Regions from separate parts of the Actinomadura sp. RB99 genome, predicted to be linked through region 1. Evidence: riboswitches for the same ligand, from Rfam matches in the RefSeq annotation. Region 1 holds a riboswitch; each other region holds the start of a gene.
The links. Region 1 has a riboswitch for cobalamin ahead of cobN (cobaltochelatase subunit CobN). Riboswitches for the same ligand answer to the same signal wherever they lie in the genome.
Positions count from the first base shown of each region.

Region 2: another riboswitch for cobalamin. It lies ahead of amrb99_RS36745 (CbtB domain-containing protein); the one in region 1 lies ahead of cobN (cobaltochelatase subunit CobN).
Region 3: another riboswitch for cobalamin. It lies ahead of amrb99_RS32665 (ribonucleoside-diphosphate reductase subunit alpha); the one in region 1 lies ahead of cobN (cobaltochelatase subunit CobN).
Region 4: another riboswitch for cobalamin. It lies ahead of bluB (5,6-dimethylbenzimidazole synthase); the one in region 1 lies ahead of cobN (cobaltochelatase subunit CobN).

Region 1 covers NZ_JABMCA010000072.1:30,654-38,114, forward strand. Annotated here, with positions in the region: gene amrb99_RS40175 (SRPBCC family protein) at 1-197, shown strand, start outside; gene amrb99_RS40180 (HEAT repeat domain-containing protein) at 208-2,160, shown strand; gene cobN (cobaltochelatase subunit CobN) at 2,210-5,776, opposite strand; cobalamin riboswitch at 5,891-6,010, opposite strand; gene amrb99_RS40190 (hypothetical protein) at 6,093-7,178, shown strand; gene amrb99_RS40195 (precorrin-3B synthase) at 7,240-7,461, shown strand, end outside.
Region 2 covers NZ_JABMCA010000059.1:21,420-28,880, reverse strand. Annotated here, with positions in the region: gene amrb99_RS36770 (DUF2079 domain-containing protein) at 1-861, shown strand, start outside; gene amrb99_RS36765 (hypothetical protein) at 1,245-1,883, shown strand; gene serA (phosphoglycerate dehydrogenase) at 2,104-3,690, shown strand; gene amrb99_RS36755 ((2Fe-2S)-binding protein) at 4,187-4,918, shown strand; gene amrb99_RS36750 (CbtA family protein) at 4,935-5,663, opposite strand; gene amrb99_RS36745 (CbtB domain-containing protein) at 5,673-5,906, opposite strand; cobalamin riboswitch at 5,938-6,127, opposite strand; gene amrb99_RS36740 (3-isopropylmalate dehydrogenase) at 6,292-7,347, shown strand.
Region 3 covers NZ_JABMCA010000047.1:12,822-20,282, forward strand. Annotated here, with positions in the region: gene amrb99_RS32655 (YcnI family protein) at 1-120, opposite strand, end outside; gene amrb99_RS32660 (hypothetical protein) at 195-809, opposite strand; cobalamin riboswitch at 918-1,146, shown strand; gene amrb99_RS32665 (ribonucleoside-diphosphate reductase subunit alpha) at 1,241-3,565, shown strand; gene amrb99_RS32670 (ribonucleotide-diphosphate reductase subunit beta) at 3,565-4,563, shown strand; gene amrb99_RS32675 (hypothetical protein) at 4,642-4,938, shown strand; gene amrb99_RS32680 (aldo/keto reductase) at 5,003-5,983, opposite strand; gene amrb99_RS32685 (helix-turn-helix transcriptional regulator) at 6,105-6,941, shown strand; gene amrb99_RS32690 (EamA family transporter) at 7,031-7,461, shown strand, end outside.
Region 4 covers NZ_JABMCA010000023.1:56,837-64,297, reverse strand. Annotated here, with positions in the region: gene amrb99_RS21580 (MFS transporter) at 1-955, opposite strand, end outside; gene amrb99_RS21575 (LysR family transcriptional regulator) at 1,043-1,960, shown strand; gene amrb99_RS21570 (class I SAM-dependent methyltransferase) at 2,007-2,705, shown strand; gene amrb99_RS21565 (DUF4240 domain-containing protein) at 2,783-3,352, shown strand; gene amrb99_RS21560 (DUF4260 family protein) at 3,441-3,860, shown strand; cobalamin riboswitch at 3,904-4,096, shown strand; gene bluB (5,6-dimethylbenzimidazole synthase) at 4,132-4,746, shown strand; gene amrb99_RS21550 (GNAT family N-acetyltransferase) at 4,803-5,684, shown strand; gene amrb99_RS21545 (sigma-70 family RNA polymerase sigma factor) at 5,802-6,404, shown strand; gene amrb99_RS21540 (hypothetical protein) at 6,397-7,461, shown strand, end outside.

The DNA of each region.
Region 1 (7,461 bases):
CCCTGCACCTGTCGACCGGGAAGGACGTCCCGGCGGACCTCGGTCCGGAGTGGCAGGCGTCCGACGAGGCCCGCGACTTCATGACCGGCTGCGCGGAGGGCTGGTACGCCGCGGACGCCGCCTCCGGGACCGCCGAGGCCGACGCCCGCGCCCGCGCGGACCGCACCATCGCCGCCTACACCGGTTCCGTGGAATGATCTCCGTTCTGTGACGCTTCTCCGGGGTCTGGACGAGATCGACTGGTCCGCTCTGCGGCACGCCTACGGCTCCGCCGAAGACGTCCCCGGCCTCCTGCGCGCCGCCGCGGAGAGCGTCGAAGCGGTGGACGACCTCGACAGCCGGCTCTACCACCAGGGCGGATTCGTCTGCGACGCCGCCGTCGCCGCCCTGCCGTACCTGGTCGAGCTGGTCTCATCGCCGGACACGGCCTACCGGATCGGCCTCCTGGAACTGCTCGGACGGCTCGTCCACGAGGCGAACACGATCCCGCGCGTCGACGCCGGTTGGCCGGACGCCTGGGCCGCCGCTCTGCCACGGCTCCTCGCCCTGCTGGACGATCCCGACGTCGCCGTCCGGCGGGAACTGACGAGCACGCTGTCGGCCGCCGTGAGCGACGCGGACGCGATCGTCCCGGCGCTGCGCGCCAGGTGGGACGGCGAGGACGACGCGGCGGCGCGGCTCGGGATCGTCCTCGCCGCGGGCGACCTGGCGCCCGGCTGCACGGTGGGCGTGCTGCCCGAGACGCTTGTCTGGCTCCGAGACCTGCGCACATCGGACGACCCGCAGCTCCGGCTCGCCGCCGAGACGGCGCTCTCGGCGGCGGTCGGAGCGCAGCGCCCGGACCTCGCCGTGGCCGTCGAGGCGCTCCGCGGCGACATCGCGGTCTGGCGGGACGTCCCGTGGGTCGGCGGTGCGAGCCCCGACCTCGTCCCGTACTTCGGCGGCGGCGCGGCCCGCCTGCTCGGGTGGATCGCGGGGCGGATCGAGGATGACCCGTCCGCGCGCCTCGACCTGTGCGCCGCCTTCCTCGGCGACGCCGATGCCGACCTCAGGATCGGCGCGGTACGCCTCGCCGCGCACCTGCTTAGCGAGCTGCGGTCGCCGGTGGAGCGCCTGCTGCCCGGCGTGTCCGCCCTCTGCGCCGACGCGTCTCCGGCGGCGCGCTCCTACGCCGTCCTCCTGACCGCGGGACTGGACGAGGGCGACCCCGACCTGCTCGCCGACCGGCTCGGCGACGGCGCGCCGCTGTCCCGGTACGGCGACGAGCGGGTCTCCGACCTCGCCGCATGGGGCCTCGCCTGGCGCAAGGACCCGCGCTGCGTCCCCTACCTGGTCGAACGGCTCGCGGGGACGCCGCCGATGGTCGACGCGTTCACGGGCTCGGTGCTGACCACCTCGCCGCCGTCCATCCTCCATTCGCTCGCCCCGCTGGGCGGGCACGCGGACGACCTCCTCCCCGCGATCCGGGCGCGGATGGACGGCGTCGACTCCGGCCGCACCCTCGCGCGGGTGCTGCAGGAGTGGGGGCCGCCGGCGGCGCCGGCGATGCCCGAACTCGTCCGGCTGCTCGACACCGAGGCGGCCGCGCAGGCCGCGATCGCGATCGGCGCGATCGGCCCGGCCGCCGCCGATGCGGCGGACGCGCTGTCCCAGCGCGGGGAGCACCGCGACGAGCGGATCGCGGGGCAGCGGAGGTTCGCGCTCCCCTGGGCGTTCTTCAAGGTCACGGGTGATCCGGCGCCGCTGCTCGAGGTCGCGGACGCCCTGCTCGACCAGCGGTACCCGGGCCGGGATCTGCGGTTCCTCGCCGATCTCGGTGCGCACGGCGCCGCTTACGCCGACCACTTCCGGATGCTCATGAAGTCCAGTGACGACTGGGCGCGAACGGAGGCGGCCAACGCCTACCATCGGGTCACCGGCGACGTGGACACCGCCGCGGACGTTCTGTGCGGCGCGGCGTACGACCTGGCGCGGGGCCAGTACCTGCCGTTCCGGTGGGCGGCGATGCGGTACCTGGCCGACATGGGGGGCGCCGTGCCCGGCGGCTGGGCGGTGCGCGAGATCCTCGACTCCGACCGGCGGCACCGCAACAACGGCGGGTGGCGGGGCTTCGCCGAGGACAGGGAACTGCGCTCGCTCGCCGCACGCCTCCTCGACTGACCCGCCCTGACTCCGCCGGCCGCCGCCAGTGGACCCGGGCCGGCACTGCTCAGTCGGAATCCTCCAGGTCGCCTTCGACCTCCAGGTAGAGGCGCTTCAGGGCGTCCAGGGTGTCCTGTTCCGGGTGCTCCCACATGCCGCGGTCGGCGGCTTCGAGGAGCCGTTCGGTGATGCCGTGCAGCGCCCACGGGTTCGACTCGTTGAAGAACGCCTGGTTCTCGGCGTCGAGCGCGTACGTCCGCGCGAGCTTCTCGTACATCCAGTCGGCGACGACCCCGGCGGTCGCGTCGTAGCCGAACAGGTAGTCGACCGTCGCCGCCAGCTCGAACGCGCCCTTGTAGCCGTGCCGGCGCATCGCCGCGAGCCAGCGCGGGTTGACGACGCGCGCGCGGAACACGCGGGACGTCTCCTCGTCCAGCGTGCGGGTGCGGACGGCGTCCGGGCGGGTGCTGTCGCCGATGTAGGCCCTCGGCGCCTTCCCGGTCAGCGCCCGCACCGTCGCGATCATGCCGCCGTGGTACTGGAAGTAGTCGTCGGAGTCGGCGATGTCGTGCTCGCGGGTGTCGGTGTTCTTGGCCGCGACGCTGATCCGCCGGTAGGCGTTCTCCATGTCGCCGCGCGCCGGGACGCCGTCGAGGCCGCGCCCGTAGGCGTAGCCGCCCCACACCGCGTACACCTCGGCGAGGTCGGAGTCGTCGCGCCAGTTGCGGCTGTCGATCAGCGGCAGGATGCCCGCCCCGTACGCGCCGGGCCGCGACCCGAACACCCGCAGGGTCGCCCGCCGCTCGTCGCCGCTCTCGGCGAGGTCCGCCCGCACGTGCGCGCGGACGAAGTTCATGTCGTCGGGCTCGTCCTGGTCCGCCGCGATCCGCACGGCGTCGTCGAGCATCGCGACGGCGTGCGGGAACGCGTCGCGGAAGAACCCGCTGATCCGGATCGTCACGTCGATGCGCGGACGGCCCAGCTCGTCGAGCGGCACCGCCTCGAGGCCGGTGACGCGGCGGGACGCCTCGTCCCACACCGGCCGGACGCCGAGCAGCGCGAGGACCTCGGCGATGTCGTCGCCGGACGTGCGCATCGCGCTGGTGCCCCACACCGACAGCCCGACCGACCGCGGCCACTCGCCGGTGTCCTCCCGGTACCGGTCCAGCAGCGAGTCCGCCATCGCGCGCCCGGTGTCGTAGGCGAGCCGGGACGGGACGGCCTTCGGGTCGACGGAGTAGAAGTTGCGGCCGGTCGGCAGCACGTTGATGAGGCCGCGCAGCGGGGACCCGCTCGGCCCGGCCGGCACGTACCCGCCGTCGAGGGCGTGCAGCACCATGCCGATCTCGTCGCGGGTCCGCTCCAGCCGCGGGACGATCTCCGTCGCGGCGAACCGCAGGATGTCCGCGACCCGCCCGTCCGCGACCCCTTCCGCGACCTGGGACGCGGCGGCCGGGTCCCAGCCGCGCTCCTCCATCGCGGCGACCAGTGCCCGCGCCCGCTCCTCCACGGCGTCGACCTCGGTCCGGGCGGCGCCGTCCTTCAAACCGAGCGCCTCGCGCAGGCCGGGCAGCGTCACCGACCCGCCCCACATCTGCCGCGCCCGCAGCATCGCCAGCACCAGGTCGACGCGCGTCTCCCCGGCCGGGGCGGCGCCGAGGACGTGCAGGCCGTCGCGGATCTGGACGTCCTTCACCTCGCACAGCCAGCCGTCCACGTGCAGCAGGAAGTCGTCGAACTCGGCGTCGTGCGGCCGGTCGTCCAGGCCGAGGTCGTGGTCGAGGCGGGCGGCCTGGATCAGCGTCCAGATCTGCGCCCGGATCGCGGGCAGCTTCGCCGGGTCGAGCGCCGCGATGTTCGCGTGCTCGTCGAGGAGCTGCTCCAGCCGCGCGATGTCGCCGTAGCTCTCCGCCCGCGCCATCGGCGGGATCAGGTGGTCGACGAGCGTGGCGTGCGCGCGCCGCTTGGCCTGCGTGCCCTCGCCCGGGTCGTTCACCAGGAACGGGTAGACCAGCGGCAGGTCGCCGACCGCCGCGTCCGGCCCGCAGGACGCCGACATTCCGGCGGACTTGCCGGGCAGCCACTCCAGGTTCCCGTGCTTGCCGACGTGGACGACGGCGTCCGCGCCGAACCCGTCCGCGATCCACCGGTACGCCGCCAGGTAGTGGTGGCTCGGCGGGAGGTCGGGGTCGTGGTAGATCGCGACGGGGTTCTCGCCGAACCCGCGCGGCGGCTGCACCATCACGACGACGTTCCCGGACCGCAGCGCGGCGAGCACGATCTCGCCGTCCGGGTCGCGCGAGTCGTCCACGAACAGCTCGCCCGGCGGCGCCCCCCAGTGCCGCTCGATGCCGTCGCGCAGGTCCCGCGGGAGCGTCGCGTACCAGGCCCGGTAGCGCGCCGCCGGGATGCGGACGGGGTTGCCGGTGAGCTGCGCCTCGGTCAGCCAGTCGGGGTCCTGGCCGCCCGCCGCGATGAGCGCGTGCATGAGCGCGTCGCCCTCGCCCGGCAGCGCGTCGCCGACGTCGTAGCCGCGCTCGCGCATCTCGGCGAGCAGCCTCACCACGCTGGCGGGGGTGTCGAGCCCGACCGCGTTCCCGATCCGCGCGTGCTTGGTCGGGTACGCCGACAGCATCAGCGCGACCCGCTTGTCCCGCGCCGGGACGTGCCGCAGCCGCCCGTGCCGGACGGCGATCCCCGCGACCCGCGCGGCCCGCTCCGGGTCGGCGACGTAGACGCTGAGGCCGTCCTCGTCGGTCTCCTTGAACGAGAACGGCACCGTGATGATCCGGCCGTCGAACTCCGGCACGGCGACCTGCGTCGCGGTGTCCAGCGGGGACAGCCCGTCGTCGTTGGCCTCCCACGCCGCGCGCTCGCTGGTCAGGCAGAGGCCCTGCAGGATCGGGACGTCCAGTTCGGCGAGCGCGCCGACGTCCCACGCCTCGTCGTCGCCGCCCGCGCCCGCGAACGCCGGCTTCGTGCCGCCCGCCGCCAGCACGGTGACGACCAGCGCGTCCGCCCGCCGGAGCGTGTCCAGCAGCTCCTTCTCGGCGGTGCGCAGCGACGCGCAGAACACCGGGAGCGCCCGCCCGCCCTTCGCCTCGATCGCCGCGCACAGCGCCTCGACGAACGCGGTGTTCCCGGCGAGGTGGTGGGCGCGGTAGTACAGGACGCCGACGACCGGTCCCTCGTCCGACGTGCGCTCCCGCTCCAGCACGCCCCACGTCGGGGTGGGGGCCGGGGGAGCGAAGCCGAACCCGGTGAGCAGCACCGTGTCGGACAGGAAGGCGAACAGCTCGGCGAGGTTGCCGGGACCGCCGTGCGCCAGGTAGGCGTGCGCCTCGGCGCTCACCCCGGCGGGGACGGTCGACAGCTCCATCAGCTCGGCGTCCGGCGCCTGCTCGCCGCTGAGCACCACCACCGGGCGCGGGCCCGCGAGCAGCGCGTCGAGGCCCTCCTCCCACGCGCGCCTCCCGCCCAGCAGCCGCACCACCACCAGGTCGGTGCAGTCCACCAGCGCGGGCAGGTCGTCGACGGACGTGCGGGCCGGGTTGGCGAGCCGGAAGTCGGCGCCGCTCGCGCGCGCACTGAGCAGGTCGGTGTCCGAGGTGGACAGCAGCAGGATCACGCGGATCGCGTCCTCACCCGGGGTCCTCGCCCCGAATCGCAGGTCAGACAGTGCCTCCGCTGGGGGGGCGGACCCCCAGACCCTCGGGCTTGCGCCGCAAAGGGGCGGAGTGGCGGCACGGAGTCTCCTGGCTCCCGGATCGGCGCTCGCCCCGGCCTTCCCGCTCGCACGGTGGCCTTCGGTGGGGTCCGCTCCCCGGTGACAGTGGCGGGACCGCGCCGGATTCGCACCGGCTTCCTCCCTTGTCGCCGCCCACACCCTAACCCGATTCCCGCCGCCCCGGCGCGCCCGGGGGCGCCGCCCGCCATGGGACGATCTTCCGATGCAGCGGGAGAGCGAGCCGGTCTCGTGGCGGATCCGGCGCTGGGCGGCACCCGCCGCGCTGGCGGTCCTGGTCGGCGCCGCCATCGCCGCGGTCGGCGCGACCGTCGGCGGGGAGACCCCGCGGGAGGCGGCGGGCTTCCCGTACCGGACGCCGCGCTTCCTGCTCGCCGCGGGACGCCAGGGGACGTGGCTCGACGTGCGCACGATGCCCCGGACGGGCGCGCCCGAGCGGCCGGTCGACGCGGTACGGCCGCCGGACTCCGCCGGCGCGGTGCAGGAGATCCTCGCCGGCCCGGACGGCAGGTTCGTGGTCGCCGCCTCGCGGAGCGACCCGTGCGAGACGCGCCTCTTCCGGTTCCGGCTGACCGGTGACGGCCACGTGACCGGGCTCGCGCCGATGCCCGGCGGCACCACCCCCGCGCTGGTCGCGGGCCTCGCGATGAACCGCCGAGGCGACCGGCTCGCCTACACGACCGCGCCCTGCGCGCCGGAGCCGCCGCACACGCCGGGGTCCGCGGACCCGCCGCGCGCACTGGCGCCCGCGAGCCCGGCGCGCGCCGCGCTGACCGTGCTCGACACCGCGACGGGGAACCGCCGCACCTGGAGCGCGGCCGGGCCCTCGGTCGTCGGCGAGATCGTCTGGGCCCGCGACGGCCGGACGCTCGGCTACACCATCGGCGACCTCGTTCCCGGGGCCGGGCAGGACGCCGCCGTCCAGAACGTCACCGTCCGCGCGACCGACACCCGCGCCGGCGGATCGGGCCTGCGCGAGGGGCGGGTCCTGTTCCGCGCGCCGGGCGGCGTCTCGTCCGTCACCATGGGCCCGGACGGACGTTCCGGCTACGGGATGATGCGGAGGCCGGACGCCACCGTCCTGTTCGCCTTCACCGAGGGGAGGCCGATGCGGGTCACCCGCACGATCCCGCAGACGCCGGGCACGGGTGTCGGCGTCGTCCTCGTCTCGAGCGGGGAACCGCGTTATGCCTGCTTGAACGGCCTGGACGCGTTCGGCAGGGCCATCGACGGGACGGTCCGGACGACCTTCTCGGGGCTCGGGCACTGCGACTCGGCGATGGCCTCCTGACCCGGCCCGCGGCCCGAGATCGCGTCGCCGGGGCCCTCGGAGCGGGCCTTAGGATCCTCGCGTGTCGACTTCGCGTTCCGGCCCGGACCGGTGTCCGGGGGCTCTGCGGGTGCACGCCGCCGCCGACGGGGGGCTGGCGCGCGTCCGGCTGCCCGGCGGCGCGCTGACGCGGCCGCGGCTCGACGCCCTCGCCGCCGCTTCGCGGGAGCTGGGCGACGGGTTCCTCGAACTGACGTCGCGAGCGAATGTGCAGATCAGAGGGCTCGCGGACGGGGCGGAGAGC
Region 2 (7,461 bases), on a different contig from region 1:
GAGCGGCGCGCCGGACTGGCCTACCTGGCCGCGGGCGGCGCCGCGACGGCGGTGTGCTCGAAGATCGCCATCGCGGCCTTCGGCGGCGACAACGATTACTACTGGGCCTACACCTCGCTCGGCCGGGACCTCCCGCACGCCGCCGCGCACGTCCTGACGCACCCGTGGGACGCGGTCGCGCTGATCGGCACCCCGCCCGCCAAGCTCGCCATGATGGGGCTGCTCGTCCTGCCTCTGCTGCTGCTCCCGCCGGCGTCCCCGCTGACGCTGGTCGCCCTGCCGCCGCTGCTGGAGCGGATGCTCGCCGACCGCTTCGCCAACTGGTGGGCGCCGCACTACCACTACAACGCGTTCATCGTCGCGGTGCTCGTCCTGGCCGCTGTGGACGGCGCCGCGCGCCTGCGGGAGAACGCCTGGCTGCGCTCCCGCGCCCGCCGGCTCGGGCGGTTCGGGAGGCGCCTGAGCCCCGGGTGGGTCCCGGCGGCCGGCCTGCTGGCCGCGGCGATCATCACCGTGCCGTTCTTCGCGTTCGGGGATCTCAGCGATCCCGCGCTGTACCGCCGCAATGAGCGAGCCTCGGCCGCCGCTGCGGCGGTCGCGAAGGTCCCGGACGGGGCGCTGGTGGAGGCCGCCAACGGCGTCGGGCCGGGCCTCAGCGGACGGACCCGCGTGCTCCTGTGGGACTGGCAGCCGCGCAACGCCCCGTGGGTCGTCGCGGACGTGCGGCGGCACACGTTCCCGTTCCCGTCGGTGGCCGAGCAGCAGCGGCGGGTCGCCCTGCTGAAGGCGTCCGGCTACCGGGAGGTGTTCGGCCGGGACGGCTACGTCGTGCTGCACCGGGACGGCCCGGACCCCTGGTGAGCGCGCCGTCCGCCGCCGCCGGGAAAGGCGGCGATCGTTTGGACGGATTGTCCAATGACCTTTGCGTGCCGGGGCGGTCAGAATGCCGGTGGAGATGGCTTCCAGGGTAAAAGAACCTATCCTTTTGGCGCACCTTGCCGGATACTTGAAGAAAGTCGCGACGGCCACGGCCGGCGCGGGAGCACCTGCGCGAACGCTCACGTGACCGCCGCCGGAACGGCGCTGGGGCGTGCACATGGACGGCGAGAGGCCGACAGGGACCGGACCGGGACGGCCGGCCGGGCGCGCGGCGCAATTCCTCACCGGCGCGGCAATGCCGCGGCCGGCGAAACGCCCGTTCCGCATTGGCGGTGATCGGGCCGGCAATGGCGCGGAGAGGTGACGTGCAGGCGCGAGAGGACAACGGCGTCCGGCGCTGGGAGACGTGCGGGAGGGCCTGGATCGGCGTCCTCCGGCACGTGTGGGCGGCCGGTGTCGCCGGCATGGAGGACGCGGGGCCGATCATCGAAGGGCCCCCGCTGCTGTTCGAGATCGACTCGCTGAGCTGGGAGGACCCGATCCTGCGCGAGTACGGCGACCGCGCGCGCCTCGCGCACGGCGACCGGGAGCGCGACCGGGACGCGGCGGCCGGCCGGTACGGGCCCCGGCTGCGCGACATCGACGGCGTCGACCAGCTGCACTGGGTCGTCGGCCTGCTGCGGGCCCGGCCGTGGACGACCAGCGCCTGGATCTCGCTGACGCTGCCGGGCGGGGACGCCGCCGCCGTACCGTGCCTGACCGCGCTGTCGTTCCGCATCCGCGGCTACCGGCTGATCATGACCGGGATGTTCCGGTCCCAGGACGTCTTCCGCGGCTACCTGGCCTACGTCCCGCTGCGCGAGGTCCAGCTGCACGTGGCCGGGCGGCTGGGGCTGCCGGCCGGGCCGCTGCGGATCTTCGTGGACGTCCCGCACGTCCGGGTCGCCGACGCCGAGCGGGTCGCCGCCGTGCTGGCCGCGGTGCCCGAGCCGAACGCCGCCTGACGGGCGGCGCCCGTCCGGAGCCGGCCCCGGCCGCGCGACCGGGGGTAAGGGCGGCGCGGGCCCGGCGGACACCCCGGAGTTACCGACGGGTCTTTCCCCGTCGCGAACCCCGCCGCCCGCCGGGGGATAGACTCGCCGCTGGGGGCGAGGGCACGACGAGGTGACTCGCGCACTTCACCTGCACATCAGCCGAACATCCGACTTCCGAAGGACTGTTTCCTTGAGCAAGCCCGTCGTCCTCGTCGCAGAAGAGCTCTCCCCGGCCGGCATCGCCGTGCTGGAATCCGACTTCGAGGTCCGTCACGTCGACGGCAGCGACAAGGCCAAGCTGCTGCCGGCCGTCGCCGACGTCGACGCCCTGATCGTCCGCAGCGCCACCAAGGTCACCGCCGAGGTCTTCCAGCACGCCGGGAGGCTGCGCGTGGTCGCGCGGGCCGGCGTCGGCCTCGACAACGTCGACGTGGAGGCCGCCACCAAGGCCGGCGTCATGGTCGTCAACGCGCCGACCTCCAACATCGTCACCGCCGCCGAGCACGCGATCGCCCTCCTGCTGGCCACCGCCCGGAACGTTCCGCAGGGCCACTCCGCGCTCAAGCAGGGCGAGTGGAAGCGGTCCAAGTACACCGGCGTCGAGCTGCAGGGCAAGACCGTCGGCGTGCTCGGCCTCGGCCGCATCGGCGTGCTGGTCTCCCAGCGCCTCGCCGCCTTCGACATGAACGTGATCGCGTTCGACCCGTACGTGCAGGCGGCCCGCGCGGCCCAGCTCGGCGTGAAGCTCGTCACCCTGGACGAGCTGCTCCAGCAGAGCGACTTCATCACCGTCCACCTGCCGAAGACCCCCGAGACCCTCGGCCTCATCGGCGACCGCGAGCTGCACCAGGTCAAGCCGAGCGTGCGGATCGTCAACGCCGCGCGCGGCGGGATCGTCGACGAGGAGGCGCTCGACCTCGCGCTGAAGGACGGCCGGGTCGCCGGCGCCGGCATCGACGTGTTCAGCAGCGAGCCCTGCACCGACAGCCCGCTGTTCGTGCACGACAACGTGGTCGTCACCCCGCACCTCGGCGCCAGCACGCACGAGGCGCAGGAGAAGGCGGGCACGCAGGTCGCCCGCTCGGTGAAGCTGGCGCTGTCCGGCGAGTTCGTGCCGGACGCGGTGAACGTCCAGGGCGGCGCGGTCGCCGAGGACGTCAAGCCCGGCCTGCCGCTGGCCGAGAAGCTCGGCCGGATCTTCACCGCCCTCGCCGGCGGCGTGCCCGTCCGGCTGGACGTGGTGGTGCGCGGCGAGATCGCCGAGCACGACGTCAAGGTGCTGGAGCTGGCCGCGCTCAAGGGCGTGTTCTCGGACGTCGTCGAGGAGTCGGTGACCTTCGTCAACGCGCCGCTGCTGGCCCGCGACCGGGGCGTCGAGGTCACCCTCACCACCAGCGAGGACAGCCCCGACTGGCGGAACGTGGTGCAGGTGCGCGGCACGATGGGCGACGGCGGCGTGGTGTCGGTGTCCGGCACGCTGACCGGCCCGAAGCACGCCGAGCGGATCATCGAGATCAACGGCTACAACATGGAGCTGGTGCCGACCGCGCACATGGCGTTCTTCTCCTACGTCGACCGCCCGGGCATCGTCGGCGCCGTCGGCAAGCTGCTCGGCGACGCCGAGGTCAACATCGCCGGCATGCAGGTCGGCCGGGACGCCAAGGGCGGCAAGGCGCTGATCGCGCTGACCGTCGACTCCGGCATCCCGTCGCAGCTCGTGGACGCGATCTCCGCCGAGGTGGGCGCCGACATGGGCCGCCGCGTCGACCTGGACTGACCCGGGAGAGCGAGAGGTGACCGCCGCGGGCGGGCGTCCGGCACGGGCCGGGTGCCCGCCCGTCGTGGTCGTGAGCACCGTCACGTCTCATATGTTGAGATTTTACGCCACGGGTCGGGACAGTCGCCTGGACGGCGGGTACCGTCGAAGGCAGTCATGCGGCGTTTCGTGGTAATCCTTCGCTGCCGCAGCGGGGCCTGACATCGGCGGGCCGGCGCCGCTGCGGAGGTTCGACCCGGCCATGAGCCCGATTCCGCGCCCGGACCCGTGCGAACCACGCGTCCCGGGCGGCCCGGCATCCAGAGTCTCGGCGATTCGGAGCGAATCATGAACGACACCACCCGTACCGGCACGCCCGCGGACGACGCCGCGGAGGAGGCCGCCCGCGCCCTGCAGACGGCCCTGGACCGCCGCGACAACGGCGGCCACCCCTCGCGGTAGCGCGGCCCCGGGCCTCCCGGCAGACGCGCCGGCGCGGCATGGCAGGGTGAACGCCATGCCGTCGCCGATGCCCGCCGGGGCCGGGGAGGTCGCGGAGGCGCTGCGCGCCGCCGGGCGCCTCGGGCCCTACTTCGAGATCACCACGGACCCGGCCGAGGAGGCCGACCCGACCTGGCGTCCGCTGCCCGAGCGCGACCCCGCGCGGCTCGCCGGCCTCACCGGCCTGTACGCCGAGCGGCTCGGCACCCGCGAGCGGCGCGTCGCCGCGTCCATCCTGTTCCAGGGCCTCGCGTCGCGCCTGTGGTCGCCGGTCGTCGCGGCGGCGGCCCGGGGCGTCGTCCCCGACCTGTCCGGCCTGCACTGGCGGTGGGCGCCCGGCGCCCCCATCGCGCTCTGGCTGGCCGAACCGCGCGGGCACCGGGCCGACGGCCCCGCCGAAGCGGCGGGCCTGGTCCACGACGCGGTCGTCACCGGCCAGCTGGAGCCGCTGCGCGCGACGATGCTCACCTTCACCCGCCTCGCGGACGGCCTGCTGTGGGGGAACGCGGCGTCGGCCCTCGCCGGCGGCCTGAACGTCGGCCCGCCCGACGGCGCCCGCGCCGCGCTCGTCCGCGAACTCCTGGCCCGGCCCCCGCTGGCGGGCGCCGGGGCGTTCGGCCGGCGCGGCTTCGTCCGGCGCAACTGCTGTCTGTACTACCGCGTCCCGCCCGGCGGCGAGATGTGCGGCGACTGCGGCCTGCGCCGCCCGCCGCGCCGCGACGGGCCGCCGCCACGGGTGCGCCCGTGACGGCGGCCGGCGGCGGTCAGGCCGGGACGGCGGCCCGGTGGCGGGCCACCGAACGCTCGGTCAGGTAACCGAACAGCAGCCCGATCGTGCTCCACAGGACGAGCTGGACGCCCAGGGACGCGAGCCGGAAGTCCCACAGGACCGTGGCCGGGAAGTGCTCCGGAACCGCCTCGGGCTCCGGCGTGAGCCGGTACACGACCGCCAGCAGGACGGCGTAGCCGGCCGCCGTCGCCGTGATCGCGTTCCAGGCGCCGAGCCGGGGGACGAGGCGGCGGCACACGATCACCGCCGCGGTCGTCGCCAGGATCCCCAGCGCCATCATGCAGAAGTACAGCGCCGTCCGGCCGCCGATCGTGGTCGGGTTGCCGACCGCCGGGGGCGTCGCCGGGTACTTCAGGAACGGCACCAGCTCGATCGCCACGAACCCGGCGAGGGCGACCAGGGCGGCGGTGGCGCGCGCGCCGAGCCGTCCCAGCCGTCCGGACGCGAAGGCGAACGCGATCGAGAAGAGCCCGCCGAGCGCCGTCCCGTACACCGCCATGGCGGTGATCAGGCCGGCGGTCTTCTGCACGGTGCGGCCGACGACCTCCGGCTCGTGCCCGGCGTGCTCGGCGTGCGCCCTCGCCTCCTCGAACGCGATGGCGTGCCCGACCTGCGGCTCCCCGTACAGCCACGCGACGACCAGGGCGAGGGCGGCAGCGGCCAGGCCCGCGAGCATCCCGCGGACCAGCAGTGCTCTCATCATCGGCGCGGCCTAGTGGCAGGGGAAGCCGAGCAGGTGCCGGCCGTCGTGGGTGAACTCGTGCACCCAGGTGCCGCCGAAGACCGACGTCGCGCCCTGCTCGGCGCCGACGAAGTAGATCAGGATCGCGGCCAGCACGACGGCGAGCACCGCCCATGGCACGATGTCGCGGATCGGCAGGCGCAGCGGCGCCGCGAACGGCTCGGCCTGCGGGGACGTGGCGGACGGTACGGCGGACTCGGCCATGTCGGGTCTCCTCACGGGGTGCACTCGCCCCGGTTGCGGGAGGACGACGGGTCAGTGTCCTGACTCCCAGATCGCCGTCTCCCTCCGACCTTCCCGCCGGTGCGGCCGGCCGTGGTCGTGCTGGGGGAGACTCCCTGGTCACAGTGGCGGGACCGTCCTGGATTCGCACCAGGTTCCTGCGCACCGTCGCCTCGATGTGAACTTGTCGAGGAGAGCGTCTCCTCTCCCCACCGGCGCGTCAAGCCCGCGAAGGGTGACAAAGGTGACGTTCGCGCCGCCGTCCGCGGCGATCGTCCGCGGCCGCCGGGACCGCCCCGCCGAGACACCGATACCGGGATATGAGACGCAAGCCCAAGCAGTGAGACGTTTGCAGTACAGTACGCCCATGGCTTCCCGCAGCATTCGTCTGGCCGTCATTCCCGGTGACGGGATCGGCCCCGAGGTGGTCGCCGAGGGACTGAAGGTCCTCGAGGCCGTCGCCCCGTCCAGCGGCCTCGCGTTCGAGCAGACCTCCTACGACCTGGGCGCCGCCCGCTGGCACCGGACCGGGGAGACGCTGCCCGACTCGGTGCTGGAGGAGCTGCGCGGCCAGGACGTCATCCTGCTCGGCGCCGTCGGCGACCCGAGCGTCCCGAGCGGGACACTGGAGCGCGGGCTGCTGCTGCGGACCCGGTTCGAGCTCGACCACTACGTCAACCTCCGCCCGGTGAAGCTGTTCCCGGGCGTGAAGACCCCCCTCGCCGACGTCACGCCCGACGACATCGACATGGTCGTCGTCCGCGAGGGCACCGAGGGCCCCTACACGGGCGTCGGCGGCGTCCTGCGCAAGGGCACCGAGCACGAGGTCGCCACGCAGGAGAGCGTGAACACCGCCTTCGGCGTCGAGCGGGTCGTCCGCTACGCGTTCGAGGTCGCGGCGTCGCGCCCGCGCAAGAAGCTGACGCTCGTCCACAAGGACAACGTCCTGACCTTCGCCGGTGATCTCTACCAGCGCGTCATGAAGCGGGTCGGTGCGGAGTACCCGCAGGTCGCGACCGACTACTGCCATGTCGACGCGGCCACCATGTTCTTCGTCGGCCAGCCGCAGCGGTTCGACGTCGTCGTCACCGACAACCTGTTCGGCGACATCATCACCGACATCGGCGCCGCGATCGCCGGCGGCATCGGGCTCGCCGCGTCCGGGAACGTCAACCCCGACCGGACGGCGCCGTCGATGTTCGAGCCGGTGCACGGCAGCGCGCCCGACATCGCGGGGCAGGGCAAGGCCGACCCGACCGCCACGATCCTGTCGGTCGCGATGCTGCTCGACCACATCGGCGCGGGCGAGGCCGCTCGCCGCGTCGAGCAGGCCGTCTCCGACGACCTGGCCGAGCGCGGCGCGCTCGGGACGCGGTCGACCGCCCAGATCGGCGACGCGATCGCCAAGCGAGTATCGGGCTGAGGGCGCGCCTCTCTGGCCACGAGCAGGGACACTCCGGGCGCGCCTCGCGGCGCGCCCGGTTTTCCGTATGCGCCGCGTGCGAGGAGTGGGGTCGAGGAACAAAGTACGACAATA
Region 3 (7,461 bases), on a different contig from region 1:
CTCGGCGGTCTTCGGGTTGACGGTGACGTGCGCGGACGCGGCGGTCGCGAACGCGACCACGCCGGCGCCGGCGAGGACGGCGAGCGTGCCGAGCCGGCGGGCATGCGTGCGGGAAGGCAAGACGGAACTCCGTTCGAGTCGTACGGGAAGGGCCGGGCGCCGGGATCCGGCGGCCGGTGACGTACGGCGCTCGCTCAGAGGTGGGCGAGCGCCCTCGAACGCGGAGGGGGTCCCCGCCGGACGACCTGGTGCCGGAGCGCGCGTCCCGTGGCGATCGCGCCGGCCGCCACCGGCACCACCGGGGTACGCAGCGGGCGCTCCGCCGGTTCGATCAGCAGCAGCGCGAGCAGCAGCCGGATCGGGCGGTCGGCGGCGGACGCGAGGCGCCGCGCGAGGGACCACGCGGCCCGCTCGCCGCGCCGCAGCCACCAGGCCGCGACCACGGCGGCGGCGACGTGCGCGACGGTCATGGACGTGCCGGAGCCGTGCATCGCGGGCGTCGCGGCGGCGTGTCCCGCGTGCGCGGCGGTGTCGCAGTCGCGCATGCCCTCGGTCGCGCTCGCGAACAGCGTGTGCAGCGCGAACTGGCCGCCGAGCAGCCCGCCCATGATCGTCGGGAGGGAGCGCTCGTGGCCGGCGAGGGCGGCGGCGACGGCGAGGGCCGCGCCGAACCCGGCGAGCACCGCCCAGCCCGGCACCGGCTCGTGCGACGCCAGGTCGTGGCCGACGGTCGCGAGCGCGACGCACACGGTCGCGAAGACGACCGCGCGCGCGGTGCGGAAGGCCGGCTGCCTGGGACGCGGGGACATGACGGGGACATCGTCCCACCACGGTCCGCGGGCGCGCATCCGACCCCCGCGATCCGATCCCGACGCACCCTACATGTTGGGGTTGCGCAATGAGGATCAACAAGATGTAGGGTTCAATCCCGTGCTGGTTCGCCCCCGCCGCTCGCGGCGGGGGCGTCGTAAGAGGGAACCCGGTGCAAGTCCGGGACTGCCCCGCAGCGGTGAGCGGGAACGACCGCCGTCACAGGCACTGAACCGGATCGTCCGGATCGGGAAGCGACGGCCAGTAGGTCGTGCCTCCGGCAGGAGGCGCGGGTGCCCGCGAGTCCGAAGACCTGCCATGCACGCCGTACGTCCGAGGCTTCGCGGGTGAGCCGGGGGACGGTGCGCGGCAGCCTGCCGCCGCGCCCGTTCGCATGCCCTCGCGAGGCCGTCTCACGAGGGGAGAGAACGTGACAGTCACCATGCCTGCGGAGGCGCCGGCCGCCGGGGGGATCGCGGCCGAGGTCGCCGCGGCCTGCGCCGGTGTCGAGGGGACCGCGCCGGAACGGGTGCTCGGCGCGGTCCGGGCCGGGGACGGCGCGAGCGCCGCCGCCCTGCGGGACCTGGCGATCGGGGAGGCCGCCGCGCTGGTCGCGGTGGAGCCGGGGTACTCCCGGGTCGCCGCGCGGCTGCTGGCCGCCCGGATCCGCGACGAGACCGCCGAGGCCGGCGTCCGGGGCTTCGCGGAGTCCGTCGCCGCCGCGCACGCCGAGGGCCTCCTCGCCGACGGCCCCGCCGCGTTCGTCGCCGAGAACGCCGCCGCGCTGGACCGCCTCATCGACGAGGGTCCGGGGGGCGCGGGGGGTCGCCCCCCCTCGGGAGGCGCGGTCGAGGAGGCGGACGACCGGTTCGGATACTTCGGGCTCCGCACCCTCTACGACCGGTACCTGCTGCGGCATCCGCGGACCCGGCTCGTCCTGGAGCGCCCGCAGCACTTCTTCCTGCGGGTGGCCGTGGGCCTGTCCGACACCGTCGACGAGGCCGCCGAGCTGTACCGGCTGCTCAGCACGCTGTCCTATCTGCCCAGCTCGCCGACCCTGTTCAACTCCGCGGCGCGGCGCCCGCAGCTGTCGTCGTGCTTCCTGCTGGACTCGCCGCGCGACGAGCTGGAGGCGATCTACGAGCGGTACGGGCAGGTCGCGCGGCTCAGCAAGTACGCGGGCGGGATCGGGATCTCGTGGACGCGGGTCCGGTCGCGCGGGTCGCTGATCCGGGGGACGAACGGGCACTCGAACGGGATCGTCCCGTGGCTGCGCACGCTGGACGCGTCCGTCGCCGCCGTCAACCAGGGCGGCCGCCGCAAGGGCGCCGCGTGCGTGTACCTGGAGCCGTGGCACGCCGACGTCGAGGAGTTCCTCGAACTGCGCGACAACACCGGCGAGGAGGCGCGCCGCACCCACGACCTGAACCTGGCGAACTGGATCCCGGACGAGTTCATGCGCCGCGTCGAGGCGGACGGGACGTGGTCGCTGTTCGACCCGAAGGAGGTCCCGGAGCTGACGGACCTGTGGGGCGACGCCTTCGACGCCGCGTACCGGGCGGCCGAAAAGGAGGGCCGGTACGTCCGGCAGGTCCCGGCGCGGAAGCTGTACGGGCGGATGATGCGGACGCTCGCGGAGACCGGCAACGGCTGGATGACCTTCAAGGACGCCGCGAACCGGGCCTGCAACCAGACCGCCGAGCCGGGCCGGACCGTCCACCTGTCGAACCTGTGCACCGAGATCCTGGAGGTCACGGGCGACAACGAGGCGGCGGTGTGCAACCTCGGGTCGGTGAACCTGGCCGCGCACGTGTCGCCGTCCGGGATCGACTGGGACCGGCTCCGCGCGACCGTCCGCACCGCCGTCCGGTTCCTGGACCGCACCATCGACCGCGGCTTCTACCCGACGCCCGAGGCGGAAACGGCGAACCGGAAGTGGCGTCCCGTCGGCCTCGGCGTCATGGGTCTCGCCGACGTGTTCTTCACGCTCCGGCTCCCGTTCGACTCCGCCGAGGCCCGCGAGCTGTCCACCCGGATCGCCGAGGAGATCGCGCTCGCCGCCTACGCCGCGTCCGCCGACCTCGCCGAGGCGCACGGCCGGCTCCCCGCCTACGCAGAGACCCGCACCGCGCGCGGCCAGCTGCACATCGACCACTTCCCGGACGCCGCGCCCACCCGTCCCGCCGAATGGGACGCGCTCCGCGCCCGGATCGCCGACGTCGGGCTCCGCAACTCGCTGCTGATCGCGATCGCGCCGACCGCCACGATCGCGTCCATCGCGGGCTGCTACGAGTGCATCGAGCCGCAGGTGTCCAACCTGTTCAAGCGCGAGACGCTGTCCGGCGAGTTCCTGCAGATCAACGGGTACCTCGTCGAGGACCTGAAGTCGCTCGGGCTGTGGAACGACGCCGTCCGCGAGGCGATCAAGCGGGCGAACGGCTCGATCCAGGGCCTCGTCGACCTGCCCGAGGAGATGCGGGACCTCTACCGGACGGCCTGGGAGCTGCCGCAGAAGGCCCTGATCGACCTCGCCGCCGCCCGCACCCCGTACATCGACCAGTCGCACTCCCTGAACCTGTTCATGGAGACGCCGACGATCGGGAAGCTGTCCTCGATGTACGCCTACGCGTGGCGCAGCGGCCTCAAGACCACCTACTACCTGCGTTCCCGGCCCGCCACGCGGATCGCGCAGACGACCGTCGCCGCGGCGGTCTGCTCCCTGGAGAACCCCGAGACCTGCGAGGCGTGCCAGTAATGCCGCTGCTCGACCCCGGCATGGACCTGACCCTGCGGCCCATGCGCTATCCCGACTTCTACGCGCGCTACCGCGCCGCGATCCGCAACACCTGGACGGTCGAGGAGGTGGACCTCGCCTCCGACCTCGCCGATCTCGCCCGCCTCACGCCGGCGGAGCTGCACCTGGTGAACCGGCTCGTCGCGTTCTTCGCCACCGGCGACTCGATCGTGGCGAACAACCTCGTCCTCAATCTCTACAAGCACGTCAACGCGCCGGAGGCGCGGCTGTACCTGTCGCGGCAGCTGTTCGAGGAGGCCGTGCACGTCCAGTTCTACCTGACCCTCCTCGACACCTACCTGCCCGACCAGGACGAGCGGGCCCGGGCGTTCGCGGCGATCGAGCACATCCCGTCCATCCGGGCGAAGGCGGAGTTCTGCTTCCGCTGGATCGACTCGCTCGGCGCGCTGGACGAGCTGCGCACCGCCGCGGACCGGCGCGCGTTCCTGCTCAACCTGATCTGCTTCGCCGCGTGCATCGAGGGCCTGTTCTTCTACGGCGCGTTCGCCTACGTGTACTGGCTGCGCTCCCGCGGCCTGCTGAACGGCCTCGCGTCCGGGACGAACTGGGTCTTCCGGGACGAGTCCATGCACATGGAGTTCGCGTTCTCCGTCGTCGACACCGTCCGGGCGGAGGAGCCGGAGCTGTTCGACGCGGAGCTGACCGCGCAGGTCACGACGATGCTGGAGGAGGCCGTCGAGGCGGAGCTGGCGTTCGCGCGCGACCTGTGCGGCGACGGCCTGCCCGGGATGAGCGCCGGCGACATGCGCGCCTACCTGGAGTACGTCGCCGACCAGCGGCTCGCCCGCCTCGGCCTGCCGGTCCGCTACGGGACGGCGAACCCGTTCGCGTTCATGGAGCTGCAGGACGTCCAGGAGCTGTCGAACTTCTTCGAGCGCCGCGTGTCGGCATACCAGATCGGTGTGGAGGGCACCGTCGCCTTCGACGAGGCGTTCTGACGCCCCGCGGGCCCCGGCCCCGAACTTTCCGGCCGGGATACGCGTTGAACTGGGGAAGCTAGGCCGAGGAGGAAGAACATGGCTTCTCTCATCGACCGGATCATGAATTTCGTCCGGGGACCGCAGGGGCAGAAGGCCCGGGCGAAGGCGGAGCGGCTCGCGCAGAGCCCGCAGGCGCAGAAGGCGAAGGCCAAGGCGGAGCAGTTCGCGCACGGCCCGCAGGGCCAGAAGGCGCGGGCCAAGGCGGAGCAGCTCGCCCGCAGCCCGCAGGCGCAGAAGGCCCGCGCGAAGGCGGAGCGGTTCATCAACGACCCGCGCAACCAGGAGAAGGCCCGCAACCTCCTCTCCCGCCTGCGCGGCGGTCCCCGCCGCTGACCGCGCGGACGGCCCGCCCCGATCCCGGGACGGGCCGTCCGGTGGCTCCGGCGTGGGGGCCGGCTCAGGTGTCGAGGTTGGCGAGGTAGGACTCGTTGCCCTGGGCGCCCGCCGCCGCGTCCGGGGGGACGATCTCCTCCAGCCGCGCGAAGACCGGCGCGTCCAGCGCCAGGTCCCCGGCGGCGGCGTTGGCGCGGGCGTTCGCGGCCTTGCGGGTCCCCGGGATCGGCAGCGCGCCGCGGTCGACCAGCCAGGCCAGCACGAGCTGCGCCGCCGTGACGCCCTGCTCGGCGGCGAGCGCCGCCACCCGGTCCGCGAGCGAGACGTTGCGCTCCACGTTGCCGGCCTGGAAGCGCGGGTTCCCGCGCCGCCAGTCGCCCGCCTCCAGGTCGTCGAAGCCGCGGACCTGGCCGCCGAGGAGGCCCCGCCCGAGCGGGCTGTAGGCGACGAACGCGACGCCCAGCTCCGCGCACGCCAGGATCAGCTCCTTCTCCGGCGCCCGCTGGAGCGGCGAGTACTCGGTCTGCAGCGCCGTCACGGGGTGGACGGCGTGCGCGCGCCGCAGCGTCCGCTCCGACACCTCCGACAGCCCGTACCCGCCGATCTTCCCCGCCTGGACGAGCTCGCCGAGCACCCCGGCCGTCTCCTCGATCGGGGTCGTGGGGTCGAGGCGGTGCAGGTAGTACAGGTCCACGTGGTCGGTCCGGAGCCGCGACAGGCTGGCGTCCAGGGCCCGCCGGACGTACTCGGGCCGCCCCATGCCGGGGACGAGGATGCCGTCCGCGTCCTGGTTCCCGCCGAACTTGGTGGCGAGGACGTACTCGTCCCGCCGCTTCTCCAGCGTGCGGCCGATCAGGGTCTCGCTGTACCCGGCGCCGTAGATGTCGGCGGTGTCGACGAACGTGACACCGGAGTCCAGCGCGGCCAGGAGCGTCTCCGTGGCGTCGCGCTCCTCGACGCCGCCGTAGACGGGCGCCACGTTCATCGCGCCGAACCCCACCACCGACACCTGCGGGCCGCCCGTTCCAAGGGTGCGATAGCGCACTGGTCAGTCACCTCTCGTCTGTCATGGATGTGCTTTCACCCTGCCGCGCGCGCCCCCGGGCGACCAGTGCCCGCCGATGGCTAGGACTCAGAGGGCCACCCTCCGGAGGCACACTGGGCCCATGGCGACACGCGAGATGGCGGACTTCCTGCGTTCCCGGCGCGACCGCATCAGACCCTCGTCCGTGGGCCTGCCCGACGGCGGGCGGCGGCGCGCCCCCGGCCTGCGCCGCGCGGAGGTGGCGCTGCTCGCCGGGATCAGCCCCGACTACTACATGCGGCTGGAGCAGGGCCGCGGCATCCGCCCCTCGCCGTCCGTCCTGGACGGTCTCGCCCGGGCGCTCGTCCTCAACGACGACGAGCGCGACCACCTCTATCGGCTGGCGCTGTCGCTGCCGTCCCCGCCCCCCGCCGCGGACGCCCCGGTGGCGGACGCCCCGGTGCACCCCACCGTGCGGCGCCTCCTGGACGAGATCGCCCCCGTCGCCGCCTACGTGATCAATCCCCGCCTGGACGTGCTGGCCTGGAACGGGACGGCCGCCGCGCTCATGCCGCACCTGGCGGAGCAGCCCGCGTCCCGCCGCAACATGCTCCGGTACGCGCTCTGCGACCCGCGCGCCCGCACGTTCTACGTGGAGTGGGAGGAGGTGGCCCGGCACGGCATCGCGCAACTGCGCACCGCCACCGGCCGCGACCCGGACGACCCCGCGACGCGGGCCCTGATCCGCGAGCTGTCACGGACGCCGCACTTCGGCACCTGGTGGGACCGGCAGGACGTCAAGGGCCCGGGGATGGGCCGCAAGGAGTACCGGCATCCGGTGGTCGGCCGGCTGGCCCTCGACTACATCGGCATGGTCCTCCCCGGCACCCCCGACCACCAGTTCGTCACGCTCACCGCCCCCGAGGACGGCCCCGCCCGAGCCGCCCTGGACGAGCTCGCCGCCCTGGCCCGCTCCTGAGCGCCGGCGCACATCGAATAAGCATCACTGAAGCTTTTCGCAGAAAAAAGTAACTGGATCTTTTCCGTGCGGTCCGGGACGGTGGCGGGATGGCCTCCCGCTCCGGTTCCGCTCACGTTCTCGCCCTGGCGGGCACCGTCGTGCTCTGGGCCTCGGCCTTCCCCGCCATCCGGGTCGGCATCGACGGCCTCGGCGTGGCGGCGCTGTCGTTCCTGCGGATCGCGATCGCGGCGATGGCGCTGGCCCTGGTGGCGCCGCTGGCCAAGGTGCGCCCGCCCCGGCGCCGCGACCTGCCGATGATCGCCTTGTGCGGGGCCACCGGCGTCACCGCCTACCAGGTCCTGCTCAACTGGGGCGAGGTCCGGGTGGAGGCCGGGACCGCGAGCCTGCTGATCGCGACCGCTCCCGTCTTCAGCGTCCTGCTGGGGAGCCTGCTCCTCGAGGAGCGGCCGACCCGCACCGTCATCGCGGGGAGCGTCGTCGCGCTCGCCGGCGCGGCCATGGTCGGCCTGGCCGAGGG
Region 4 (7,461 bases), on a different contig from region 1:
CGAACGCCACCGGGACGGTCATCGGCAGGAACGCCAGCCCCGCCCGCAACGCCGTCAGCCCGCGCGCGTCCACCATCCACTGGGTCAGCGTGAACAGCAGGCCGTAGTAGACGAGCTGCGACGCGACCGCGACGACCAGGTCCACGCGGACCCGGCGCAGCGCCATCAGCGCGGGCGGCAGCACCGGCGACGCCGCCCGCCGCTGCGTCACCGGGAGAACGGCGACGACCGCGAGCGCGGCGAGCAGCGCCACGGCGGGCGGGACCCGCAGCCAGCCGCTCGTCCCCGCGTCCACCAGCCCGAACGTCAGCGCGGTGAGCCCGGCGACCGACAGCAGCAACCCGGTCCGGTCGATCGGCCGCGCCTTCCCCGACCGGTGCCCGCTCAGCCCGCCCGACGCCGCGAGCGCCAGCACCGCGACCGGGACGTTCACCAGGAACACCAGCCGCCATCCGGCGAGCGACACCAGCGCGCCGCCGAGCACCGGTCCCGCGACGATGCCGAGGCCGGTGATCGAGACGAGCGCGCCGATCCGGCGGGACCGCTCGTCCGGGTCCGGGTAGAGCGCGGCGAGCAGCGCCATCGACGCGGGCACCAGCCCGGCGGCGGGCACGCCGAGCAGCGCCCGGCCCGCGATCAGGAGGCCGGCGCCGGGCGCGGCCGCGCAGAGCAGCGCGACGGCGGCGAACGCGCCGAGCGCCGCCCGGTACACCCGGCGCGGGCCCCACCGGTCCGCGACCGAGCCGGACGCGAGCATCAGTCCGGCGAGCACCACCGTGTAGGCGTCCACCGCCCAGGGCAGTGCCGCCGCGGGCGCGTGCAGGTCGCGCCGCATGTCGGGCAGCGCCACGTTGAGGATCGTCGCGTCCATCGCGATCATGAAGTTGCCGGCCGCGATGCCGGCGAACCGGAGCGGGGCGCCCCGCCGGGCCGGCGGGCTGTCGGGGATCGTCATGGCCACGACCCTCGCCGTCCGGCCGCCCCGCCCGACAGGCCGTGGATCCGATGGGGCCATCGAGAAGTCCGATGGCATAATCCGGACGTGGATTCGCGCTACCTGCGGGCCTTCGTGGCCGTGGCGGAGACCGGGGGCATCTCCTCCGCCGCCGAGCGGCTCGGCTACGCCCAGTCGAGCCTCAGCATCCAGCTGCGCCGGCTGGAGGACGACCTCGGCGTCCGCGTCCTGGCCCGCACCAGCACCGGCACCGCCCTCACCGACGCGGGCCGCCGCCTGCTCCCCTACGCGGTGCAGTCCCTCGAACTGGAGGACCGGATGCGCCGCGCCGCGCGCGACCAGGCCCCGCGGCTGCGCGTCGGCGCCCTGGACTGCCTCGCCGACGAGTGGACGACCGACCTGCTCGCCGCCTTCCAGCACGGCGCCGCCGGCCCGGGCACCGCGCGCGAGGTCGACCTGGCGGTCGGCGACCGCGCGTTCCTCGCCGCCGGGCTAGAGGCCGGCCGTCTCGACCTCGTGTTCGTCTACGACAACGGCGTCCCCGCCACGGGCCCCCACGAGATCGTCGCCGAGGACCGCGTCGTCCTGGTCGCCGCGCCCGAGCACCCCCTCGCCCAGGCGTCGCCGCTGGATCCGGCCGCGCTGATGGCGGCGGAGTTCCTCATCGTCAACCCCGAGTGCACGTCCGAGATGCTGACCCGCCGCTACGGCCGCGCCCTCGGCCCGGGCACCCGCATCGGCATGGCCACCGGCTCCCTCGCCGCGCTGCGCCGGATGGCCGCGCTCGGCCGCGGCGTCGCGCTCGTCCCGGAGACGGCCGTCCGCGCCGAGCTCGACGCCGGCGACCTCGTCCGGCTCGATCCCGCCGTCGACGAGGTCACCGGCGTCCACGTCGAGGCCCGGTGGCGTCCCGGTGCCGAGCCCCTGGTCCGTCCCCTGGTCGAGCTGGCCCGGAGGTCCGCCGGCCTGGCGCGCGGCGAGGCCGGTGCGGCTCGGGCGTCTTGACGGCGGGCGTCTTGACGGCGGCGGACCGCCGTCCGACGATTCGATCATGGCGACGGCAGAGGACGGCGCGGCGGCGGACGGGCGGCGCGCCGGGACGGGCCCCGGCGAGATCGCGGACGACGGGTCGGCGGTCGAGTTCTACGCCGCGCTCCCGCCGGACGTCGCGAGCGCCGCGCTCGTCCACACGACGATCCCGGCCGGCACGCCGGTCCTGGAGCTGGGCGCGGGCACCGGGCGGGTCACCCGCCCGCTGGTCGGGTTCGGCCATCCGGTGACGGCGGTGGACGGCTCCGCGGCGATGCTCGCCCGGATCGAGGGCGCGCGGACGGTGTGCTCGCCGATCCAGGATCTGGACCTGCCCGACCGGTTCGGCTGCGTCCTGCTGATGTCGTACCTGGTCAACTACGGCGACCGGGCGGCGCTCCTCGCGGCCTGCCGGCGCCACGTCCGGCCGGACGGCGTGGTCGTCGTCCAGCGCGACACGGGCAGGCACTGGCACGACGACGCGCCCCGGGAGTGGACGCACGACGGTGTCCGCTACCGGGTGGCGCACCTGGAACGGCCCGACCCCGGGACGGTCGTCGCGACGCTCGAATACCGGATCGGCGAGCGGCGCTGGACGCACACCTTCACCAACCGGCACCTCGGCGACGAGGAGCTTCCCGCGGTGCTGGACGCGGCGGGCCTGCGCCTCGGCCACTTCCTGGACGACGACGGCGCCTGGTTCACCGCCCGCCCCCGCTGACCCGCGGCCCGGCCTGTCGGACCCGTGCGGCACATTGGTCCGCGAAAACGGCGGAGCCGACGCATGCGGGAGGACCGATGGACGAGCGGACGTGGTGGGCCCTGATCGAGGACGCGCGGGCCGAGGCCGGTGCGCACGCCGACGACCGCGACTCCCCCGACGACCCGCTGATCGACCTGGTGGCCGACCGGCTCGCGGAACTGGACGGCCCCGGCATCGTCGCGTTCGACGCCATGCTGACGCGCGTCCTCGACTCGGCGTACCGGCGGCCGCTCTGGAACGCCGCCTACCTCATCGAGGGCGGCTGCGGCGACGACGGCTTCATGGACTTCCGCGCCGGGCTCGCGCTGCTGGGACGCGACGTGTTCGCGCGCGCCGTCGACGACCCCGACACGCTGGCCGACGTCCCCACGGTGGTGCGGATGGCCCGGGAGGACGAGGGGTGGATCGGCGCGGAGGGCCTGCACTACGCGGCGCGCAGCACCTACAAGCGCGTCATGGGAGAGACCGAGTCGTTCGACGCGGCGATGGAGTCGGCCGTGCGCTCGATGCGGCGGCCCGAGCGTCCCGCGGGCGAGAACTGGGACGTCGAGGACGACGCCGAGACCCGGCTGCGCCTGCCCCGGCTGGCCGCCCTGTTCCTCTGAGCGGCCGTTTCTCCATGAGCTTGACAGCTAATGGCATTAGCCTTAGCTTGTAGCTAATGCCATTAGCCAAGCAGGAGGGCACCAGGCCATGAGCACCGCCACCGTTCCGACCGTCCGCAAGGGTTCCGCCGCGCTCGTGGCCCGCCGCACCGCCTGGGGCGCGAACGCGCTGTTCTGGAGCGCGTTCGCCGTCCTCGAAGGCGTCAACCACGGCTGGCTCGCCGCGCTCCTCGCGGTCGCGTTCTTCATCGCGCCCGACCTCACCTTCCTGGCCGGGATCCGGGACGCGCACACCGTCGAGCGCGGGCAGCTCCCGGCACGCGCCGTCCCGTACTACAACGCCGCGCACCGCGCGCTGGTCCCGCTCGCGCTCATCGCGCTCTACACCGTCACTCCGTTCGCGTGGGCTCCGATCTTCGCCGGGCTCTGCGGCTGGATGGCCCACATCTCGTTCGACCGCGCCCTCGGCTACGGCCTGCGCACCAAGGACGGCTTCCAGCGCCACTGACCCCCTCCCCCGACCCGAAGGCGGGCACCGCTACGATCGCGGACGGCGTGAACTGACGCGAGGTGCCCCTCGGGGAGAATCGGGAAGCCGGTGCGAATCCGGCACGGGCCCGCCGCGGTGACCGGGGAGCCGCCGCCCACGCGCGCACGCGCGGCCACTGGCCGTCAGGCCGGGAAGGCGGGCGGTGAGGCGTCGATCCGGGAGTCCGAAGACCGGCCTCGCTCCACCGGCCGCCCGCCCTGGGCGGCCCGACCGCAGCGGGAGCCTGCCCATGAACCTGTACGACGTCATCCACCGCCGCCGCGACGTACGCGCCGAGTTCACCGGCGCGCCGATCCCGGACGGCGTCCTCGACCGCGTCCTCACCGCCGCGCACGCCGCCCCCAGCGTCGGCCTCACCCAGCCCTGGGACTTCGTGCTGGTCCGCGACCCGGACGTCCGCCGCGCGTTCCACGACCACGTCCGGTCCGAGCGCGACGCGTTCGCCGCCACCCTCACCGGCGACGCCGCCGCCCGCTTCGCCCGCATCAAGATCGACGGGGTGCTCGAATCCACCGTGTCGATCGTGGTGACCTACGACGCCGAGCGCGGCGGCCCCGCCGTCCTCGGCCGGCACGCGATCGCCGACGCCGGCCTGTACTCCGTCTGCCTGGCCGTCCAGAACCTCTGGCTGGCGGCGACGGCGGAGGGACTGGGCGTCGGCTGGGTGTCGTTCTACCGCGAGCCCTACCTGCGCGACCTCCTCGGCATCCCGGCGGGCGTCCGGCCGGTCGCCTGGCTGTGCGTCGGGCCGGTCACGCACCTGGAGGCCGTCCCGGACCTCGAACGGCACGGCTGGCGGCACCGCCGCCCCCTCCACGCGGCCGTCCACCACGACCGCTGGTGAGCACGGCACCCGAATAATCAGGTGCGCCGCCCCGCCCATGGCGTGATCATGCCTGCATGGACCCGGTACGCATCAGGCGCATGTCGCGGGACGACCTCGTCGCGACCGAGCGCGCGGCGGCGGTGACGTTCCTCGAAGGCGACCGCCTCAGCCGGCGGGTGGGCGAACCGGACCCGGAACCGCCGACGGAGGAGCAGTCCCGCCGCCTGATCGACCGCCTGGGCCACTTCCTGTCCGTCGACCCGGACGGCTGCTGGATCGCCGAAGAGGGCCGGGACGTCGTGGGCTTCGCCGTCTCCCAGAACCGCGAAGGGCTCTGGTACCTGGCGACCTACGGCGTCCTGCCCGGCCGGCAGGGGAAGGGCATCGGCAAGCGCCTGATGGACGCCGTCCTCGCGCACGCGGGCGACCGGCCGGGCCTGTTCTCCTCGACGGTGCATCCGGCGGCGACGCGCCGCTACCGTCTGGCGGGATTCACCCTGCACCCGCAGATGCGGATGGTCGGCACCGTCGACCGGGCCACGCTGCCCGCCGTCCGCGGACTGCGGGACGGGCACGCCGACGACCTCGAATGGATGGACGAACTGGACACCGCCGTCCGCGGCGCGGGCCACGGCCCCGACCACGTCCACATGCTGGAGACGCTGCGGCTGGTCGTCTCCGACGCGCCCGGCCGGCGCGGCTACGTCTACATCGACGAGGGCGCGGGACGTCCCACGCTGCTGGCCGCCGACCGTCCCGGGACCGCCGAGACCCTGCTGTGGGAGGCGCTCGCCGCCGCGCGCGGGGACACCCTCGTCAACTGCATCACCACCGACAACCACTGGGCGGTGGACGTCGGCCTCGCCGCCCGCCTCGACATCGGCCAGGAGGGCTACATCGCCGTCCGCGGCATGCCCGCCCCCGCCCCCTACCTGGCGAGCGGCCACTACCTGTGACCCGCCGTCCTGCCGCGAGAAGGGGTGGGACGCTTCCGGGCAATCAAGGACGTGACCCCCCTCCACGCCTCCAGAAGGGTCCCGCATGACCCTTCCTCCAGCGCCACGGGACGAGCCGTGACGGGCGCCCCCTCCGAAACGGGCGCCCCGGCGGAGCCGGAGCCGTCGGACGCCGACGTCATCGCCGCCGCGCGGCGCGACCCCGAACGGTTCGCGGACCTCTTCGACCGGCACTACCGGGACATCCACCGCTACGTGGACCGGCGGCTCGGCGCCGACGCCGCGGACGACATCGCGGCCGAGACGTTCCTCATCGCCTTCCGCCGCCGCGCCGTGTTCGACCCGGCGCACACCTCGGCGCGCCCCTGGCTGTACGGCATCGCGACCCGGCTGATCAGCCGCCACCGCCGCGACGAGCTGCGCCGCTACAAGGCGATGGCCCGGATGCGCACCGCCGACGTCGTCGAGAGCCACGAGAGCAGCGTGACCTCGGCGGTGGACGCCGCGAGCTTCGGCCTGAGCCCGGCCCTGGCGCGCCTGCGGCACGGCGACCGCGACGTCCTGCTCCTCGTGGCGCTGGCCGAACTCAGCTACCCGGAGGTCGCCGAAGCCCTCGGAATCGCCTACGGGACGGTCTGCTCGCGGCTGAGCCGCGCCCGCAAACAGGTCCGCGCCGCATTGCGCGCATCGGGACACGACGAGGAGGACGACCGTGGATGATCTGACCCTCATCAGCCGGATGCACACCGCCGAGCGCCCCCCGTCCCCCGAGACCACGCACGCGGCCCGCCGCCGCCTCCTGGCCGAGGCCGCCGCCCCGCGCCGCCGCCTCGCACGGCTCTTCCAGCCGAAGCGGAGGGCGGCGCTGGTCGCGGCGGCCACCGCATGCGCGCTCGCCGCCGCCTCATGGACGGCTTACCGAGGGGAGACGCGGCCCCCCTACCATCCCGAACCCCTGGCCGACCAGAACGGCCCCGCCTCCACATTCCTGCTCGCCGCTGCCGACGCCAGCACACGGCACGCCTCCGACGGGCGCCTGTGGTACGTCCACCGCGTGGTGGGCAAGTCGGTGGTGGTTCCGTCCACCCGTCTGCACGGTGCCCACTACACCGTGCAGACCACCAAGGACGCCTACATCCTCAGCGCCAAGTCGGCGAAGGACTTCGGCCCGCTCCCCGGCGGCGAAAGGGAAACGACGACCAGCCTGGGCTGGGACGGCGAGAAGGTCGCGGTCCGGCCCGCAACGCCCGCCGACGGTAAGGCGTGGAGAGCGGACGGGCGCCCCGACGCGGCGCAACTCGGCATCAGGGACCTGGACGACGAGGTCGGCAGCCCGTTCCTGCAGGAAGGCGCCGAACTCGACTTCGGCGTCGACGCTGCGCGCCGGCTCCCCGCCAACCCGTCCAAGCTGCGCGCATGGCTCCTGAACTACGCGACGAAGTTTGACCACCGGCGCCTGCGCGCCCCGGACCTCTACCTCTTCCTGAACGCCCCCTCCCTGCTCGCCGACCGCGCGGTCACCGACCGGGTCCGGATCGCCACGTACCGGATGCTCGCCGGACTCCGCGACGTCAAGACGATCAACGACACCGACGCCGCCGGACACCCGGGACGAGGCGTCGCGATGAGGCAGACCACCCGCGACTACGGCACGATCGAGTGGCAGTTGCTCATCGACCCCGAGACCGGACGGCTCACCGCCAGCCAGGGCATCGTGGTGACCCCCGGTCCGAAGAACGCGGGCCTGCGGCCCGGCACCCGCCAGTTCTTCGAGATC